DNA from 2 places in the Lacrimispora sp. genome. Region 1 is predicted to be linked to the other one. Evidence: a T-box and tRNA genes for the amino acid it is inferred to sense, from the RefSeq annotation. Region 1 holds a T-box; the other holds one or more tRNA genes.
What was found. A T-box is a leader RNA that pairs with one kind of tRNA and senses whether it is charged. The one in region 1 lies ahead of tyrS (tyrosine--tRNA ligase), so its partner is inferred to be a tRNA-Tyr.
Positions count from the first base shown of each region.

Region 2: it has a tRNA-Tyr gene. The T-box ahead of tyrS (tyrosine--tRNA ligase) is inferred to sense a tRNA for this amino acid. The anticodon was not compared.

Region 1 is NZ_JBKVXF010000004.1:252,680-261,978, reverse strand. It holds gene ACLTWA_RS15235 (amidohydrolase) at 1-178, shown strand, start outside; gene aguB (N-carbamoylputrescine amidase) at 194-1,054, shown strand; gene ACLTWA_RS15225 (MATE family efflux transporter) at 1,081-2,463, shown strand; gene ACLTWA_RS15220 (NUDIX hydrolase) at 2,688-3,068, opposite strand; gene tyrS (tyrosine--tRNA ligase) at 3,169-4,380, opposite strand; T-box leader at 4,505-4,757, opposite strand; gene ACLTWA_RS15210 (nitroreductase family protein) at 4,869-5,429, opposite strand; gene ACLTWA_RS15205 (transglutaminase domain-containing protein) at 5,627-6,655, opposite strand; gene rpsI (30S ribosomal protein S9) at 6,793-7,185, opposite strand; gene rplM (50S ribosomal protein L13) at 7,214-7,648, opposite strand; gene truA (tRNA pseudouridine(38-40) synthase TruA) at 7,907-8,932, opposite strand; gene ACLTWA_RS15185 (energy-coupling factor transporter transmembrane component T family protein) at 8,955-9,299, opposite strand, start outside.
Region 2 is NZ_JBKVXF010000005.1:17,835-27,133, reverse strand. It holds gene ftsH (ATP-dependent zinc metalloprotease FtsH) at 1-873, shown strand, start outside; gene ACLTWA_RS15755 (glycoside hydrolase family 13 protein) at 1,244-3,316, shown strand; tRNA gene ACLTWA_RS15750 (tRNA-Tyr) at 3,386-3,467, shown strand; tRNA gene ACLTWA_RS15745 (tRNA-Leu) at 3,508-3,593, shown strand; gene ACLTWA_RS15740 (methyl-accepting chemotaxis protein) at 3,853-5,847, shown strand; gene ACLTWA_RS15735 (hypothetical protein) at 5,944-6,375, shown strand; gene ACLTWA_RS15730 (desulfoferrodoxin family protein) at 6,474-6,866, opposite strand; tRNA gene ACLTWA_RS15725 (tRNA-Phe) at 7,214-7,286, shown strand; tRNA gene ACLTWA_RS15720 (tRNA-Gly) at 7,328-7,398, shown strand; gene ACLTWA_RS15715 (VOC family protein) at 7,495-7,935, shown strand; gene ACLTWA_RS15710 (hypothetical protein) at 8,154-8,315, shown strand; gene ACLTWA_RS15705 (ABC transporter substrate-binding protein) at 8,640-9,299, opposite strand, start outside.

The DNA.
Region 1 (9,299 bases):
GAATGGTGCCATTGCAAACAGGCAGGAAGATAAAAAAGGAACCATTGAAGCAGGCAAATTAGCAGATTTTGTTGTATTAGACGCAGACCCTTATGAGAATGCAGATAGAATCCAGAATCTAAAGGTAATGATGACGGTCGTTGAAGGAAAGGTTGTTTTTGAACATAAATACGATTAACAGACAGGAATGAATATCATGAGAAAAATAAAAATTGCAGCAACACAAATGGAGTGTACCTGGAATACCGATGAAAACATCCAAAAGGCAGAAGAATTAATAAGACAGGCCACAGGGGAAGGAGCAAATATAATCCTATTGCAGGAGCTCTTTGAAACACCATATTTTTGCCAACAGCAAAAATTTGAATATATGAAGCTTGCGACTCCTGTTGAAAACAACAAAGCAATCCTTCATATGCAGAAGCTGGCAAAGGAATTGCAGGTGGTGATTCCGGTAAGTTTTTTTGAACGAACAGCAAATACTGCATTTAATTCCGTTGCTATTCTTGATGCGGATGGCACGAATTTAGGAATATACAGGAAAACCCATATTCCGGATGGTCTGCCTTACGCTGAAAAATTCTATTTTTCACCAGGTGATACAGGCTTTCAAGTATGGAACACCGCCTATGGTAAAATCGGCGTAGGAATCTGTTGGGATCAGTGGTTTCCAGAAGCCGCAAGATGTATGGTTTTGCAGGGGGCAGAGATTTTATTGTATCCAACTGCAATTGGAAGTGAACCAAATCTAAACATAGATTCCAAACCTCACTGGCAGCATTGTATGCAGGGACACGCAGCTGCAAACATGGTTCCTGTGGTTGCCTCCAACCGGATCGGAACTGAGATCGATGGGACAGAAATGACATTTTACGGTTCCTCCTTTATCTCAGATCATCATGGAACTATATTGAAACAGGCAGACAGATCCACTCAAATGGTATTGGTGCAGGAAGTGGATTTGGATCAAAATGCAACGGAACGCAGAGAATGGGGAATCTTTAGAGACCGAAGACCAGAAATGTATCAGACAATCATTACACACGGAAAATAATCATAGTCAAATGCTGGAGGAAACTTATGAAGGAAAAAAGTGAGAAATCAAAAGAAATAATGGTAGAAGAAGAACGGGAGTTGGGGGTGAAGCCAATTGTCAGCCTATTTACCAAATTCAGTTTATTGACTTTAGTTGGTGTATTAGCTCAAGTTATTATGGTTTTGCTTGAGGGTGTCATTATCGGCCGCGGACTTGGAGAAAGGGGGCTTGCATGTATAGGACTTATATTTCCCCTGGAATATTTTATGCTCGCTCTGGGTGGCTTTTTTGCAATTGGCATTAGTTCGCTTGCTGCTATGAAGCTGGGAAGCGGAGACAAGGAGGGCGCAAGACGGATATACGGACAGGGATTGATTTTCAGCTCTTTTACAATGATAATCATTGCGTTGGGCATCTATATTTTTGCTCCCTATATTGCTACACTTTTAGGCACTCCGCCAGAACTAATGGATACCATCATACTATTTATTCGAATCTTTATGTTCGGGTATCCCTTCTGTATCATCGGACATATTGCTGTTTATATGGCAAGAGTCGATGAAAAACCGCATATTGCTGCCTATGCCCTTGCTGGCTCTGCAATCGCTGCAATCCTTTGGCTATATTCGAGTATTCACATACTTGAACTGGGTATTATAGGCAGCGCTGGGTACTATGCTTCTTCCATTGGTCTATGGGGCGTCTCCATCTTATACTTTTTCTTTAGTAAGAAGACGATTTTCAAGGTAAAAAAAGAAGACTGGAAACTAGATATGAAAATAATTGGAGCAATATGCAAAGTAGGATTCCCTTATCTTTTGATTCAGTCCTCCAGTACAGTATTCTCAATTGTACTAAATAACTTCTTTAGAAAATATGGAAGCAGTACAGATATTGCAGCTTTTGCAGTAATCAATGGGTATATTATTTATATTCTAGTAATGATAACACAGGCGACTATAGGAGGAATGCAGCCAATTGCCAGCTATAATATCGGCGCAAAACTGTTTCATAGAGTTGCAAAACTGATTAAGGTTTCTGTTACAGCAAACCTGATTGTTATATATGCAATAGCTATCATCTTCTTTGTATTTTCAAAACAGATATGCTTTTTATTCCTTGGCGATTCCTCTGAACTTTTGGATATCTCCGCAAAGTATGCGAAGATCATACTGATTGGAAGCGGACTTGGTCTAACCGCTAATGTTATGTCAGGCTATTTCCAGGCGGTTGAAAAGGTAGGGCTTTCTACCATTCTTGGAGTGTGCCGCTATATCTTATTTGGTATCCCCTTGATTTATATTATGGCAAAGCTGCTTGGTAATAAGGGAATATGGTATGGCCAGCCAATTGCTGACGGTGCAGCATTTTTATTATCAATTCTATTTTGTGTAGTCGAAGTGAGAAAATTAAAGCGTAATTCGTGATTTTTCCAATACTATCATTTTATAAGTTGTGTGGTACAGAGCCATGGGATAATCCTAATAACCGAATATCGTCCCGGATTTGCGGCTATACATAAAGTTTCGCGTAAATTATGATTGAGAAAAGCGTCAGGACCCGCCGGCATTTTCCGTAAATGTCACATATGTCTGGCGGACCTGACCCAATCGTTACAATCGCTTGCTGTCCGCCCCCATGCTCTCCATCATCAGATATATCCCAATGCTTCCGCCTTTTTCATAAGCTCCTGCTGAACGGACGGATACGTCCAGTTCTCAGGCAAATCCTCCATAATATATATTCTCTCTATTTCACGATGGAGTTCCTTTTCAAATGACCAAATCTCTGCATAATAGAGCATTCCAAATCTTTCCTCCCCATCTTCCTCTCCTGAAATGGCTTTTTCCGTTACAGAATAAGCACAAACAGGCTGCAGTTTAAAATCTATGGCGCCTGTTTCTTCCTGCAATTCCCGTTTTGCCGTATAAGATATCTCCTCCCCGGGCTCCCGATGTCCCCCCGGTACTTCTAAAGTATTTCGTTCTTTATGCTTACACAAAACCCACTTGCCTTGAAACCGGCTTATGATTACTGCAAAGTGAAGTTTATCATCTGCAGCTTCCTCCTAAAATCTGACTTCTGTAAACATGACCGTCTCCTTCCTTAAGACCTTCCAGTCTCACGCGCTCCTATTTATTGATTCTCACAAACACCTTTTTCCCAATCTTCAAAACATCTGAATGAAACAATACGGTATCTAGATCCTCTTCTTTAATCGTTTCCCCATTGAGCCTAATCCCGCCCTGCTTCATAAGACGCAAAAACTCACTTCTGCTTTTTACCAATCCCATTGCAGCCAACTGAGGAATGGTATCATTCACCGTTTCTTTTCCGATTGCCAAAAGGAGTATGGGAACCTCATCGGGAACCGTCTTTCTGCTGAAAGCCGCTTCATAGTAAGAAACTGCCTTTTGAACCTCAGACTCCGGATGGTACAGTCCTGTAATGATCTTTGCCAGCCCGAATTTTATATCTCTGGGATTTTTTCCTGCCATAAGCTCCGATTTGATCGTCCTGATCTCATCCGGATGAACATCCGTTGCCAGTTCATAGTATCTGATGATCAAATGATCCGGCACTTCCATAACCTTTTTAAACATTAATTCTGCCGGCTCATCGATCCCGATGTGATTTTGAAGGCTTTTGCTCATTTTCTCCACACCGTCAAGGCCTTCAAGAATGGGCATAAATAAAGCCGCCTGGGGCTCCTGCCCTCTGGATTTCTGGAGGGTTCTTCCCATAAGGATATTAAAAATCTGATCCGTTCCGCCAAGCTCCAGATCCGCATGTAATTCCACCGAATCATATGCCTGCATCAGAGGATAAAAAAACTCATGAATTCCAATGGATATCCCTTGATGAAACCGCTTTTTAAATTCGTCCCGCTCCAGCATTCTTGCAACCGTGGCAGAAGCCGCCAGCCTGATCACCTCTTCAAAATGAAGCGTTGAAAGCCATTCACTGTTAAATCTCACAACAGTTTTCTCCGGATCCAGAATTTTAAAAATCTGTTTTCTATAGGTAAGTGCATTTTGTTTCACCTGTTCCTCCGTCAACGGTCTTCTTCCTTTTGACCTTCCGGTAGGGTCTCCGATCCTTCCCGTAAAATCTCCGATCACAATGACCGCCTCATGTCCAAGCTCCTGCATTTGCCTGATCTTTCTCAAAACAACACCATGCCCAAGGTGAATATCCGGTGCAGATGGGTCCAGCCCCAGCTTAATGGTAAGAGGTTTGTTCTGGCTGTAAGACCGTTCCAGTTTTGCAAGCAGTTCTTCTTCACTGATACACTGGTGAACTCCCTTGCATATAATTTTTATTTGCTCCTTTGGTGTAACCATCCTCAACATCTCCTGTTCGTATATTTATAAATATTTGCAGAGTCTATAAGAAATAAAAAACAAAGAGTCGAGATATTTTTAACAATAAGCCTGCATAATAAAAAAACTCCCGCCCTGATGTTTCCAAAAGGACGAGAGTTGGTCTCGTGTTACCACCTTAAGTTCATAGACAGTTCACACTGTCTACCTCATTGGGTACGGCTTTTGCGATACCCCTGCACTTGATCACGGTGTGCTTTCCGTCGCAGCCTACTCCTTATAAAGTTTTGGTGCGCAGCTCCAAGACGTATTCACATTTCCTATCCACGAGCCTCTCATCAACCGGCATCTTTCTGTTTGGAATTGAAAATGCTACTCTTTCTTTTCATAGCCTTTTCTTATACTCCGGATTGCATGGCAATCCTTTGCAGTGCAAATATTTAATTAAGTGGTATGTTATCACATTATGGTATGAACGTCAATATGAAATTTTTAGTTTCCATCAAGCATTATTTTATAATGGTAACAGTGCCTTCTTTTCTGGGAGCCGCTTTCGGAGCCTCCTTGCTGTTATAGCCCAATGCTGCAGTGCCAGATAAGTCATAATCTTCCGGAATCCCTAACTCAGTAAGAATACTTCTTACCTTAGGATCATTACCGGTGATGGCTAATATATGAATCCAGCAGGAACCAATATTCAGGGAATGAGCCGCCAGGAACATATTCTGAAGCGCAACGGCACAATCTGACACCCCTGTCTGAGCATTTCGGTCATAAGCCGTAAGAATTATAGTAGGAGCATGATAAAAAGGATTAAATGCAGGATTATTGCCCATCTTTTTTAATTGCTCAACCTCTGAACTCTGAAGTGCTTCCTTCACAGCGGAAACAAGCTTATCCATGATCTCTTTATTCTGCACCGCTGTAAAATGCCAGCTCTGCTTGCCCATACCGCTGGGAGCAAATTTTGCAGCTTCTAATATTGCATTTAAATCATCATCAGAGATCTGTTTTTCCTGATAGGTTCTTACACTTCTTCTTGTCAAAATATTCTGAATCACTTCGTTCATTCATTTTCTCCTTATCAACGATCATTCTTTTTTTTATTGTTTTTAAACCTGCAAATACTCTTTTTCATAAATCTATCCAATTATTTTCTACTAAAACAGTATTTATGATTCATTTACTCGTATAAGTATATTACTCCATTTTCATTTTGTCCAATTATATTTTTATAAACTAAATTTAAAAAAACGATTAAATATATCTATGATACTGGTACAGCATCATTTTCCTCTTCATACGCATCTTCCATCTTGACGGAACTTTCCATCTGTTTTGGAATGAATTTCACACGAATGACTGCCTGCTGCCAGTTGATAGAAACCTGACTGCGCATATCTTTTTCCCTGGAAACCCCGGCTATGATTTGAAGCAATTCCTCTATGACCGCTTTTGTAAGAAAACCTCCTCTCCAGTGGAAGGTCAGAACCTTTCCTTTTTTCACTGCCTGTTTGCAGCGCTTTTCCACGTCTTCCTTCTTGGTGAAAGAAAGCTTTTTCTCTTTATAATAAAAACGCTGATCCTCACCGCACCCAGGAGCGCTGTATATCAAAGGCTCGTGATCCTTAAAAATACTTTTATCACCCAGATTAAAATAATCATATCTCACTTCTTTTTTTCCTAATGAATTATCAAACGTAGCATCCAGGTGATACCATACCCCCTCAATTTGAATCACATTCCATGCATGACGGTATTTGATGTTCTTCTCCGGATTATTTTCGGAAATAACAACGATACAGGGAATCGACAATTGATCACAAAGCACCTTTACAGACTTTGCAATTCCTTCGCACACTCCCACTCCCTGCCCCAATGGACCTATAATTTCATGGGAATATTGCTTTTTCAGCTTATCGTAAGTCACATTTTCACAGATGAAATCATGAATATATTGTTCCTTCTCCCAGTCATTTTTATCCATCACCACCCTGACAAGTTTTTCTACCCTGGCTTTCATTGCCAGCTGATGCTCTCTGATCTTATTCTTTTCAAATAAATATACCGGCTTTATCTTTAATAGCGTAGAATCTTCATAAAAAGAATAACGAAACGTGGGAGCATAAAATATCTCCGGACAATCCAATCTCAATCTGTGAAAAATATCACTCAGCTCTGTTCCATCGATTCTCGGAACATCAAAGCTTTGTGAAAGCGACTCCAGACCGCTCTTGACCACCTGATAAATCCTTTGCTGCTGTTTATTCATCTGACTATAATAATATGGTTCCATTTTCCCTCATCTGCCATTTCTTTATTTTGTAATACAAAAACCTCCCAGACGAACACGAATTGTATTCGCATCGTCTTGGGAGGTTCTGATCGCCATAAGGCGTATATTTTGTTGGTAATGTTCTCGTAAGAGAATGATTATCTCTTTGAGAACTGTGGTGCACGACGAGCAGCCTTTAAGCCGTATTTCTTTCTTTCTTTCATTCTTGGATCTCTTGTTAAGAAACCTGCTTTCTTAAGAATTGGACGATAGTCTGCATCTGCCTGAAGCAAAGCTCTTGAGATACCGTGTCTGATTGCACCAGCCTGTCCGGTAAATCCACCACCGTGAACGTTTACCAAAACATCGAACTTATCAGCTGTCTCTGTAGCAACCAGCGGCTGACGAACAACAACCTTTAATACTTCAAGACCTAAGTACTGGTCGATATCTCTCTTATTGATTGTAATCTTACCTGTACCTGGTACTAAATATACTCTAGCGATAGATTTTTTTCTTCTGCCTGTTCCATAAAATTTTGAATTAGCCATGATAACTTCCTCCTTTCAGCACCTCTGATTAAAATTTAAACTCTAAAACTTCTGGTTTCTGAGCAGCATGATCATGCTCTGCACCTGCAAATACATGAAGTTTTGTAATCATGCTTCTGCCTAAAGGTCCCTTAGGAAGCATACCCTTAACTGCTAATTCAATAACTCTCTCAGGTTTCTTAGCCATCATTTCTCTTAATGTTGTTTCTTTCATACCACCAACATATTCGGAGTGATTGTAGTAGATCTTCTGATCTAACTTCTTACCTGTTACAGAAATCTTATCTGCATTTACAACGATTACATAATCACCACAATCCATATGTGGTGTGTAGATCGGCTTATTCTTACCTCTAATTACTTTTGCTACTTCTGATGCCAAACGTCCTAATGTATATCCTGTAGCGTCAACGACGTACCATTTTCTCTCAATTGTTGCTGGACTAGCCATAAAAGTCTTCATTGGACAACCTCCTGTTTATTCTGGTGTTATAAATCATAACTTGATTATAAAAACATGTTTTCATAATCAGATGAACAGTGCCGAAACTGAGCACCTTTCAATTAGAAGTTAAAATACAACTTCTAAAATAAGTTGTATTGCAAAATGCTCATTCCGGGGCTTGGTTGAACATTTTCGTCTAACGTCACAGTTATACATTATATTACATTGAGCCGGATGTGTCAACCTTTTTTCCCGATAAAATCAAGGTTTTCCTGCTCATTTTTGCGTAACATACCATAACTCATTTTCATCATCGATTCTGAAAACATAAAATCCATAAGGCTTTCCCAAAACAATCCTTCCGGCCTTTTCTTCATCCCTGACAAAAACCTTCCGGGCTCCATTTCTCACTGCCTGATGGACCACGCGGATCAAGAGCCGCTCAAAATCCTCTTCGTCGCACCGGTGAATGGTAAGCCAGGCATTTCCTTCAGAAATAATACGGTCCTGACAAAGAGTGTAACTCCATTTCTTATTCTCCCCATGGATCTCTTTTTCAAGCTCTTTTTCATAATCCAGACGGATTAAGGTAAGACCTTTGGCAGCAGCTTTTGGCCCTGCTGCATTCCTCTCCCTCGCATCAAGGATTTCTTCCACATGGGAAGGCGGATAAACGCCCATACCAACCTTCATAAGTGTGCCGGCTATGATCCGCACCATGTTGTATAAAAAGCCGCTTCCCCTGACACGTATAATAATCAGATCCCCGGTCTTTTCAATGTCCAGGCTGTAAATTGTCCTGACGGTATCTTCCGCCTGGCCTCTGGCAGTACAGAAGCTTTTAAAATCATGTTCTCCCACCAGATAGGCACCGCCCTCCCGCATCTTATCCACATCCAGAGGATAATAACAGAAATGGCTGTAAAGACGCATGGTGGGAACTTCAATTTTCCGGTTCATGATTTTATATTCGTATGTTTTTACACAGTTTTGTTTTCTGGGATGATAATCCGGGGCCACTTCTTCTGAATGGAGCACCCGGATATCCTCCGGCAGTCTCTGATTCAAGGCAAAACAGATTTTATCGGCCGGCATTCTGTTTTCTGTATCAAAGACCGCTACATTGCCCTCCGAATGAACACCGGAATCAGTCCTGCTGGCACCGATAACAGTTACCGGCTCCTTCAATAAATCCGTAAGGGTCTTATTAAGTACTTCTTCAATGGTAATTCCATTATTCTGGATCTGCCATCCGCAGTAATTGGTGCCGTCATAGGCCACGATCATCTTTACCCGTTTCATATCTTCTCCTTTTTGCGGAAATTTATCCCATCACCCGAAGTCCTGCGATAACCGCAATATACAGAAAATAAACCAGATAGGTGATCCCGTCTCTTCTTCCATAGCGGAGAGGTTTCATTTTTGTCCTTCCTTCTCCGCCCCGGTAACATCTGGCTTCCATTGCCATGGCAAGATCCGTGGCCCGCCGGAAAGCAGAAATAAAAAGGGGAACCAGAAGAGGAATCATGTTTTTTGCTTTTTGAATCAGATTTCCCGTTTCAAAATCCGCGCCTCGTGCCATCTGTGCCTTCATGATCTTATCCGTTTCTTCTACAAGAATGGGAATGAAACGGAGTGCAATGGACATCATCATGGATACCTCATGGAC
Region 2 (9,299 bases), on a different contig from region 1:
CCCGGACGTTTTGACCGGAAAGTAGGCGTGGGGAGACCTGACGTAAAGGGAAGAGAAGATATTTTAAAGGTACATTCCAAGGAAAAGCCTTTGGGAGAAGATGTAGATTTAAAAAGGATCGCCCAGACCACATCAGGCTTTACGGGTGCTGATCTTGAGAATCTGATGAATGAAGCAGCCATTTATGCGGCCAGACACAGCAAGAAATTCATCAATCAGGCCGATATTGATAAAGCGTTTGTTAAGGTCGGCATCGGAGCCGAGAAAAAGAGCAAAATCATAACCGAAAAGGAAAAGAAGATCACTGCTTATCATGAAGCAGGTCACGCCATTCTTTTCCATCTTCTTCCGGACCAGGGACCGGTTCATACCATTTCCATTATTCCAACGGGAATGAGTGCTGCCGGCTATACCATGCCATTGCCGGAGAATGATCATATGTTCAACACCAGAGGAAAGATGCTGCAGGATATTATGGTGGATTTAGGCGGCAGGATCGCAGAGGAAATCATCTTCGGTGATATTACCACCGGAGCATCACAGGATATTAAGCAGGCCACAGCGCTGGCCCGCGCCATGGTGACCCAGTACGGCATGTCCGAGCAGGTGGGCATGATCAATTATGATAATGACGGTGATGAAGTCTTCATTGGACGGGATCTGGCCCATACAAAGAATTACGGCGGCCAGGTGGCCAACACCATTGACAATGAAGTAAAACGAATCATTGATGAGTGCTATGAGAAGGCAAAAGAGATCATCTTGAAACATGAAGATGTACTTCATGCCTGCTGTAAGCTGCTTATGGAAAAAGAAAAAATCGGCCAGCAGGAATTTGAAAGTCTGTTCTCTGCTCCAGCAGAAGTGATATAAGCTTCTGAAGGCTTAATGAAGATAGAAGTGCAGAGTCGGGTAAAATGTCTATGTTTTTGCCTGTGATTCTGCACTTTTTTGTAACCTGTCAAAGGGCTGGGGAAATGTGCATAAAAAATCATATTGAAAAAAATGATGTTTGTGCACACTTATTTTGCAGAGCATGGTATATTTATAAACGTAAACCCCCCCAATACATTATATAGTTTTTGCTACACCCCATAAGAAACGAAATACCTTCTCCGAAAAACGGTCAGCTACCCCGCTGACCGTTTTTTCTATCTGTTTATTGGAAAAAGGCGGGTTGTATATTTAAGATCAATCAGATAAAATAGAATTTATAGAAGCAGAGAAAGGAAATGGAGATCCTATGTGTTTTCAGTCAGAAGCGTTAAACACAGAAGCGTTATTTACCGATGAGACAGAGAATTTCCGTTTTCCGGCAGAGCCGGCGAAGGGAGAAGAAGTGCGGTTTCTTTTCCGTACGGCAAGGAATGATGCGGATTGGGTTTATTTTATAGAAAAAGGAAGTGACCGTGAGGCAGCCATGGAAAAAGCCGGATCCGATGGGCTGTTTGATTATTATGAATACAAAATAGTGGTTGGAGCTGATCCGGTTTTTTATTTCTTTCGGATAGAAAAGGGAGCAGAACGCTGGTATTACAACCGTCTGGGGCCTTGTAAGGAACCTTTGGCCTCCTGTTATTTCCGTGTGGTTCCGGGCTTTTCTGTGCCGGACTGGGCGAAGGGGGCGGTGATGTATCAGATTTTTGTGGACCGCTTTCGCAATGGAGATGAGAAAAATGATGTGACTGACCGGGAATATATCTACATCGGAAAGCCGGTTACTCATGCGGGAGACTGGAGGGAATATCCGCAGCAGATGGATGTGGGACATTTTTACGGCGGAGATCTGCAGGGGATATGGGATAAGTTTGATTATTTAAAGGCCCTCGGAGTTGACGTGATCTATTTGAACCCTGTTTTTGTCTCACCCTCCAATCATAAATATGACTGCCAGGACTATGACCATATCGATCCCCATTACGGAGTGATCGTAACGGATGGAGGCGAGGCGGTAGATCCGAAAGCCGAAGATAACCGGAATGCTGCGAAATATATGATCCGCACCACAGAAAAGGAAAATCTGGAAGCCAGCGACCTGTTTTTTGTCCGGTTTGTGGAGGAACTGCACAAAAGGGGGATGAAAGTCATTCTCGATGGAGTATTCAACCACTGCGGATCCTTTCATAAATGGCTTGATGGGGAACGGATCTATGAAATGTCGGGAAATTATGCGCCTGGGGCATATGTGTCAGAGAACAGCCCCTACCGCTCCTTTTTTAAATTTTCCGACGGCCGGGGCTGGCCTTATAATGATTCCTACGAAGGCTGGTGGGGCCATTCGACCCTTCCAAAGCTTAATTATGAAGAATCCCCGGCCTTATATGAGGATGTTCTTCGTATTGCAGGAAAATGGGTGTCTGCGCCTTATCATGCAGATGGCTGGAGGCTTGATGTGGCAGCGGATTTAGGCCACAGCAGCCAGTATAACCATGACTTTTGGAGAGCCTTTCGAAAAACGGTAAAAGAGGCGAATCCAGAGGCTCTTATTCTGGCAGAGCATTATGGAGATCCGTCTGCCTGGCTGAATGGAGATCAGTGGGATACGGTCATGAACTATGATGCCTTTATGGAGCCGGTCAGCTGGTTTTTGACCGGAATGGAAAAGCACAGCGATGAAAGCAGTCCGGCTCTGTTTGGAGACGGAGAACGTTTTTTTAAGTCCATGAACGAACACATGAGCCGCATGATGACCGGTTCCCTTTTTGCTGCGATGAATGAATTATCAAACCATGACCATTCCCGTTTTCTTACCAGAACCAACAGAAAAGTGGGGCGGTCGTCTACCCTGGGACCGGAAGCTGCCTCTGAGGACATCCATTATGGAATCTTTCGGGAAGGTGTCATGATCCAGATGACCTGGCCGGGGGCGCCCACCATTTATTACGGTGATGAAGCCGGTGTATGCGGCTTTACGGATCCTGATAACCGGAGAACCTATCCCTGGGGCGATGAAAACTTTGAACTCATTGAATTCCACCGGTATATGACTGCCCTTCATCACCGGCTGCCTGCGCTCCGGCTGGGGTCCTTAAAGCAGCTTTTGGCTGAAAAGCACCTGATTTCCTATGGGAGGTTTTATAAAGACAGTATCTGTGCCGTTGCGGTGAATCACTGTCAGGGAGAACGAGATGTGGAAATACCGGTATGGCAGCTGGGGGTAAGGGACGGGGAGACGATGACAAGGCATATGTTTACCTTTGGCAGCGGCTACAATGCAGGAGAAGTTCCCTATGAAGTAAATGACGGCCGGATAACCGTTCGGATGCCGGAAACGAGTGCGGTTCTGCTGTCCGCAGATCGGATTGAAAAGTTATAAATTTTGCAAAAAACCCTTGATTTTTGCTTGTCCGTATGATAAAATAACAGACGCTTGTTAATAAAGCATGGGCGGATTCCCGAGTGGCCAAAGGGGGCAGACTGTAAATCTGTTATCGACGATTTCGAAGGTTCGAATCCTTCTCCGCCCACTCCATATAACGGCAGGTGACTGCGATTATATATGAGAATGCCGGCGTGGCGGAACTGGCAGACGCACAGGACTTAAAATCCTGCGGGACTTACCTCCCGTACCGGTTCGATTCCGGTCGCCGGCATTTAGGGTGAAGATATCTATCATTATTTGATGGGTATCTTTTTTTGTTGGAATGACAGCGCATAGGCACCATGGCCCAGCCTGAAAAACTGTATGCATGACTGTAAAAATTGTGTAAATTGTGAGTAAAGTTTGAAAAACTGCTGTAAAAAGATGGTAAATACGCTATAACTATCTGAAAACGGTCCGATATACAGATTGGATCCTTATGATCTTTAGGGATTTTAAAGCACAAATCATATATTGGAGGTTCGTAAAAGATGAGCAGACGCCGAACGGGAATTAAAAAGGAATTGGTCATGTTTACCATAAGCTGTATTACCTGCATTGTATTTTTACTGTCTGTAAGCTCCATTTATCTTATCTATGATACGGCTCATAAATCACTGGCTATGAGTCTTGAGGAAACGTCGGAACTGGTTTCAGAAAAAATCACGCAGCAGTTAAAGGAGTATTCTATCATAGCGGAGTCCATCGCGCTGTATGAGAAAGGAAATGCAGAACGGGGAGGTAACATCGGCATTTTCCTGAACATTTCCAGCTCCCAATACGGGCTGAATAAGATCGACATTATTTCCTCTGATGGAAAATCCGTTGCGAACGGGAAAGCCTATGATGATAATATTGCATACCAGCAGGCAAAAAGCGGGACTCCGTTCTTATCAGATCCGATCATTGGAAAGGATTCTGTCTCCTTTCAGTATGCCTATCCATTTGGGGACATTGTGGTGATTCTTGAATTTCCTTACTCTGTGTTTGAAAACATCATTGCTGATGCAAAGCTGGGAACTACGGGAAGTACTTACATATTGGACCGCAATGGAGCAAAGGTGGCAAGCGATGACTTTGCTCTTGTGATGGCAAAACAAAACAGCGTGGAAGATGCAAAAACAAATCCGAAGACATACGGTGAGATTGCGGAACTTGAAACGGCGATGATTCAGGGAGAAACTGGTTTTCGCTTTTATGAGGAAGGCGGAAAAAAGAAAATCGGTTCCTTTACGCCCATCAAAGGCACCAACGGCTGGTCGGTCAATGTAACGGCTCTTCAATCGGAATTTATGTCCGGAATAAAAGTGTCTGTAGTCAGTGCGATTGTTCTGGGACTTCTTTCTCTTGTATTTGGTGTTCTTGCGGTTTTAAGAATTATAAACCGGATTACCAGACCCATTGGAAATGTAGTAGATTCTCTTAAACGGCTTTCCGGCGGAGATCTGAATATGGAACTGACCATTGAAAGAAATGATGAGATCGGGAGTATCGCAGAAAAGATCAATGAGATGGCTTTTAAATATAAGGAGATCATTCAGGATATCTCCTGTTACCTGCAGGAGGTTTCTTACGGAAACCTGGCAGTTCAAAGCAGATGTGAATATCCGGGAGAGTTTAACAGCATCCGGACGACCATGGAATCCATTTCCCTGCGTTTGAGTGAGACTCTTAAAAGTGTTCAGCTGACAGCAGAAGAGGTCAACAGCGGAGCAGAACAGGTAAACGGTGCTTCCCAGGCCCTTGCTTCGGGAAGCGAAGAACAGGCAGTTGCAGTTGAGGAACTGAATTCTTCCATACAGGCAGTATACCTGCAGGCGGAAAAAAACGTGGAATATGTGCGCATGGCCTCCGCTTATACCAGCCAGTCCGGGAAGAAAGTTGATGCGGGCAACCAGCACATGGAAAGTCTTCAGGCGGCAATCGATGAGGTGAGCTTATCTTCCCAAAAGATATCCAACATTACTAAGATCATTGAAGACATCGCGTTCCAGACCAATATCCTGGCCTTAAATGCTGCCGTGGAAGCAGCCAGGGCGGGTGGCTTTGGTAAGGGGTTTGCTGTTGTAGCCGGAGAGGTCAGGAACCTGGCGGAAAAGTCCGCAGAGGCGGCAAAACAGACGTCTGAGCTGATTGAACAATCCGTAAAGGCAGTTTCAGAAGGTAAGAGACTGACTGGGGAAACCGGACGAGTCTTTCAGGAAATTGCAGGACAGTCCGTTCAGGTGGAACAGGCCATGAAGGAGGTAGAGGCTTCCTCCATGGAGCAGGTGCGGGCCATCGATCAGATCAATCAGGGCTTATCCCAGGTCTCTGCAGTTATTCAGGCCAATGCAGCCACGGCCGAGGAAAGCTCCTCTGCCGGGGAAAAGCTGGAAGAACAGGCGCGCATCCTGCAGATGGAGGTTGAAAAGTTTAAGCTTTGCAATGGACCGGTTGAAGAAGAGACGGAGGAGACAGAAGAAACTGATCAGGAGTTAGAATGAGACGGGTTCCTTTTTGTATTTTGTATTCTGAGTTATTTTTATTATAAATTCCCGGTTTTTAACTCATACTAACAAAAAATGAAAAGAGGGAAATCTATGAACGCAGATGCCGAATTACTGGATTTCATTTATCAGAATTCTGAGATGGGTGTAAAAACCGTGAAACAGCTTTTATCCATGACAGATAATAAACCCTTTCAGGAGCATTTAGATGCAGAACTTAAGGAATATAGTCAGGTTCATGAAAAAGCAAGGGAGCTATTAAACCTACATGGACGAAAGGCAAAGGATGCCGGGGCATTGGAAACGATGATGGCCTATCTGGCCATTGACATGAAGACTCTTAAGGATAAGTCTGTTTCTCATATGGCAGAGATGCTGATTCAGGGAGGAACCATGGGGATCATTGACTGCAACAAGCGGATCCGGCAGTATGAAGGAGAAGCAGATAAGGACATTCTTGCGCTTATGAAGGAGCTGCTGAAAGTGGAAGAGGATCATATAGAACGCCTAAAGAAGATGCTTTGACCGCCTGTTCAGGGAAGGGCGCAAAATTACAGGGGAAAAAAGGAGCTTATGCATCACAGAGAAAATTAAAATTCTCTTGAAGCATAAACTCCTTTTTCTTAAGCCTCTGTTTTCCAGAATCCGTGAAGATTGCAGTAAGCATAAGCGGTTTGGGGAGAATCGCCTTCCTCTAGAGTGAAATGGGCAACCGGTTCGCAGCCATCGCCTGAATTCACCCTCATCACACAGCCGGCAGCCGTATAAAGGCATACCCAGGTGATGCTGTGTTCTTCGGACATAGGGTGGAATACACTTCCCACTTTTACGGTTACGTGATTTCCGTCGGTTTCTATGACAGGAGCATGTTTTTCGGCTGCCCCGTCAGAGGTGTTTGGCTCAAGAATGTCAAATGGTTTTAAGCTGTCTGGGATTGCGGCATTCGGGGTCCCTAAAATGGCTTCCAGAATGATGTTGCGGTTTTGGTCTGTCATAAATACAGGTTCGTTTTTCATGAGGCTCCTCCAATCTTGTTGATATCATTTATCAGAATTCCCAAATAGAGGCAGAAACATAACACCAACTTTTTCCATTCCCCTTGACTGGGGCCGGTATTTTCTCAATGACTGAGGTCATGTCATTTTTTTCTCCAGTTTATTAAGTTCTGGATAAATATGGCTGGTCATGCTGCCATAAAAAAGAAAACCGGATGCTGTGAGGAAGTGACATTGGGAAAACCCTCCATTTTAAATAGGGTCAAAGAAATAATAATCCTTTTTATTATATTTTTTACATAATTTAGAAAACTTCCCTTGACAAGAAGAAGGAAATCCTGTAAAATAACTCATGTTCCAACCGGTTGGCCCAGATAGCTCAGTTGGTAGAGCAGAGGACTGAAAATCCTCGTGTCGCTGGTTCGATTCCGGCTCTGGGCATTGTGCCTTTTGCACATTTGAAATACGTTTTAAAATTCCTTGCGGGTGTAGTTCAATGGTAGAACACTAGCCTTCCAAGCTAGATACGTGGGTTCGATTCCCATCACCCGCTTTAAGTGTGGCAAGCCAAGATAGATGATGCATTCTTCTGTTTTGGCTTGTTTTTTATCATATATGCGGACATATAAACTAATATTTGGAGGAAACCATGAAACGGAATTTTTTATTTTCTCAAATTGGGTACAACTATTTACCTGCCACAGATATAGAAAGCGCGATTCAATGGTATGAGAAGTATTTAGAACTGAAACTCGTGGATAAATTCGAGGACAGAGGCTCGATGATCGCCATTATGCATTATCCTCATAAACACGCCATTGCACTGGTTCTGATAGAGACCAGGGAGCGTTGTCCGCTGTCTATTATAAGGAATGGTTTACCCCATCCCGTATTTACCATGAATTGTCCCGATATTGAATATACCCATCAGCAGTTGAAGGAACGCCACATAGAAGTTCAGGATATTCATTCCCTTGGAGATGGGGAAGCAAAATATTTCTACTTCAAAGATAACCAGGGTAATTTGCTTGAAGCGGCCTGGTCCAAATGGGATCCGGCGGATGAGTTAAAGGAAGGTTTCTTGAAGTGAACATAGTTTGAAGACAAAAGCAAGACTTTCACCGATAACCTCGGAATATAGATAAGCCGGCACCAGGATGCGAATCCCGGTGCCGTTTTTTTGTCCGGCAAGGGGAGATACAGGTTTTGATTCTTCCGGGCCGGTAATGTTTGTGTATAAATCGATTCTGTGGGTATTCTAAGTTTGTAAGTACCTGTTTGTAGTATGAAAAAAGAAAGGAAGACCATATGAAGATGAAATTACTGAAAGTCATGGCAGTAGCGGTAAATTTGTTTGCATTATATGTATTGACGATGGCAGCATATTTGACGTTGGAATTTATCAAATCCCAGCCAACGGTTGAAATGAAAGGGAATGGAGAACTGGCCGGAATAGAAGCCGTGAAGTGATTTAAAAAGGAATCTTTATATCGCCCAGACATTGAGGAGACAGAAATGTCTGGGCGTGTCTAATAAGACGGGCAATAATAGTTTGGGTAAAAAGAATAAAATTATACATTGTGTGATACGTGGAAAAAAGGATGAATTTTATTCTGAATAATTATCACGAGACAAGAACATGCAGCGTAAACTGTATGAAAGGTATAGTTAAATCCCTTTAAATATTCTTATCTCCCTGCGGCTGCTTTGCAAAAAAGGCAGAACAGCCGGTTCATACCTGATTCTTTTCTGAAACACCCGTCGACTGATCATTGACGGGTGTTTTTCATAAAGCTATTTGGCAATATACATGGATTCAGGCGTCCACTGCACGCTGACGATCTGGTAAAAGCCGGAGCCCATAATGCCGTCCTGCACATAGCAGGCGGGGAAAACAGCAGCAAGGGGGAGCAGGAGAGCCTGTTTGTTCACCAGCTGTACCGAGGCTTCTTTTAATAATCTCTTTTTCTCGTCCAGATCCTTTGCAGCCAGTGCACCAAACAGCGCATCCTCATATTCTTTTGGATGGGCCATCATGTTTAAGTAGTTAAGGCCCTTGGAGGAATACAGGCGGATGTAGTTGTTGGTGAAATCCATTTTGGAAGCACCGGCACCGGTGATCAGACCGCCGTCATAGATTCCTTCTGCTTTCTGGGAGTTAAAGTCAGCCAGCTCAATGGTCTTGATATCCGCCTTGATGCCGATTTCTGCCAGGGAAGCCTGAAGGAGTACGGCAATGTTGTTATTGGTGGCAATGGTGCTGATCGTGGTTTGAAAGCCGTTTGGATAACCGGCGTCAGCCAGCATTTTTTTTGCAAGTTCCGTATCATACTCGATAAAGTCAATGTCTTCGTCATAAGACCAGGCCCCCGGAGTGCCGAACTGTGTGATTGCAGAACCTCTTCCGCCCGTAAGAGAATGGGCGTAGCCCTCCCAGTCAATGGCATGCATCAC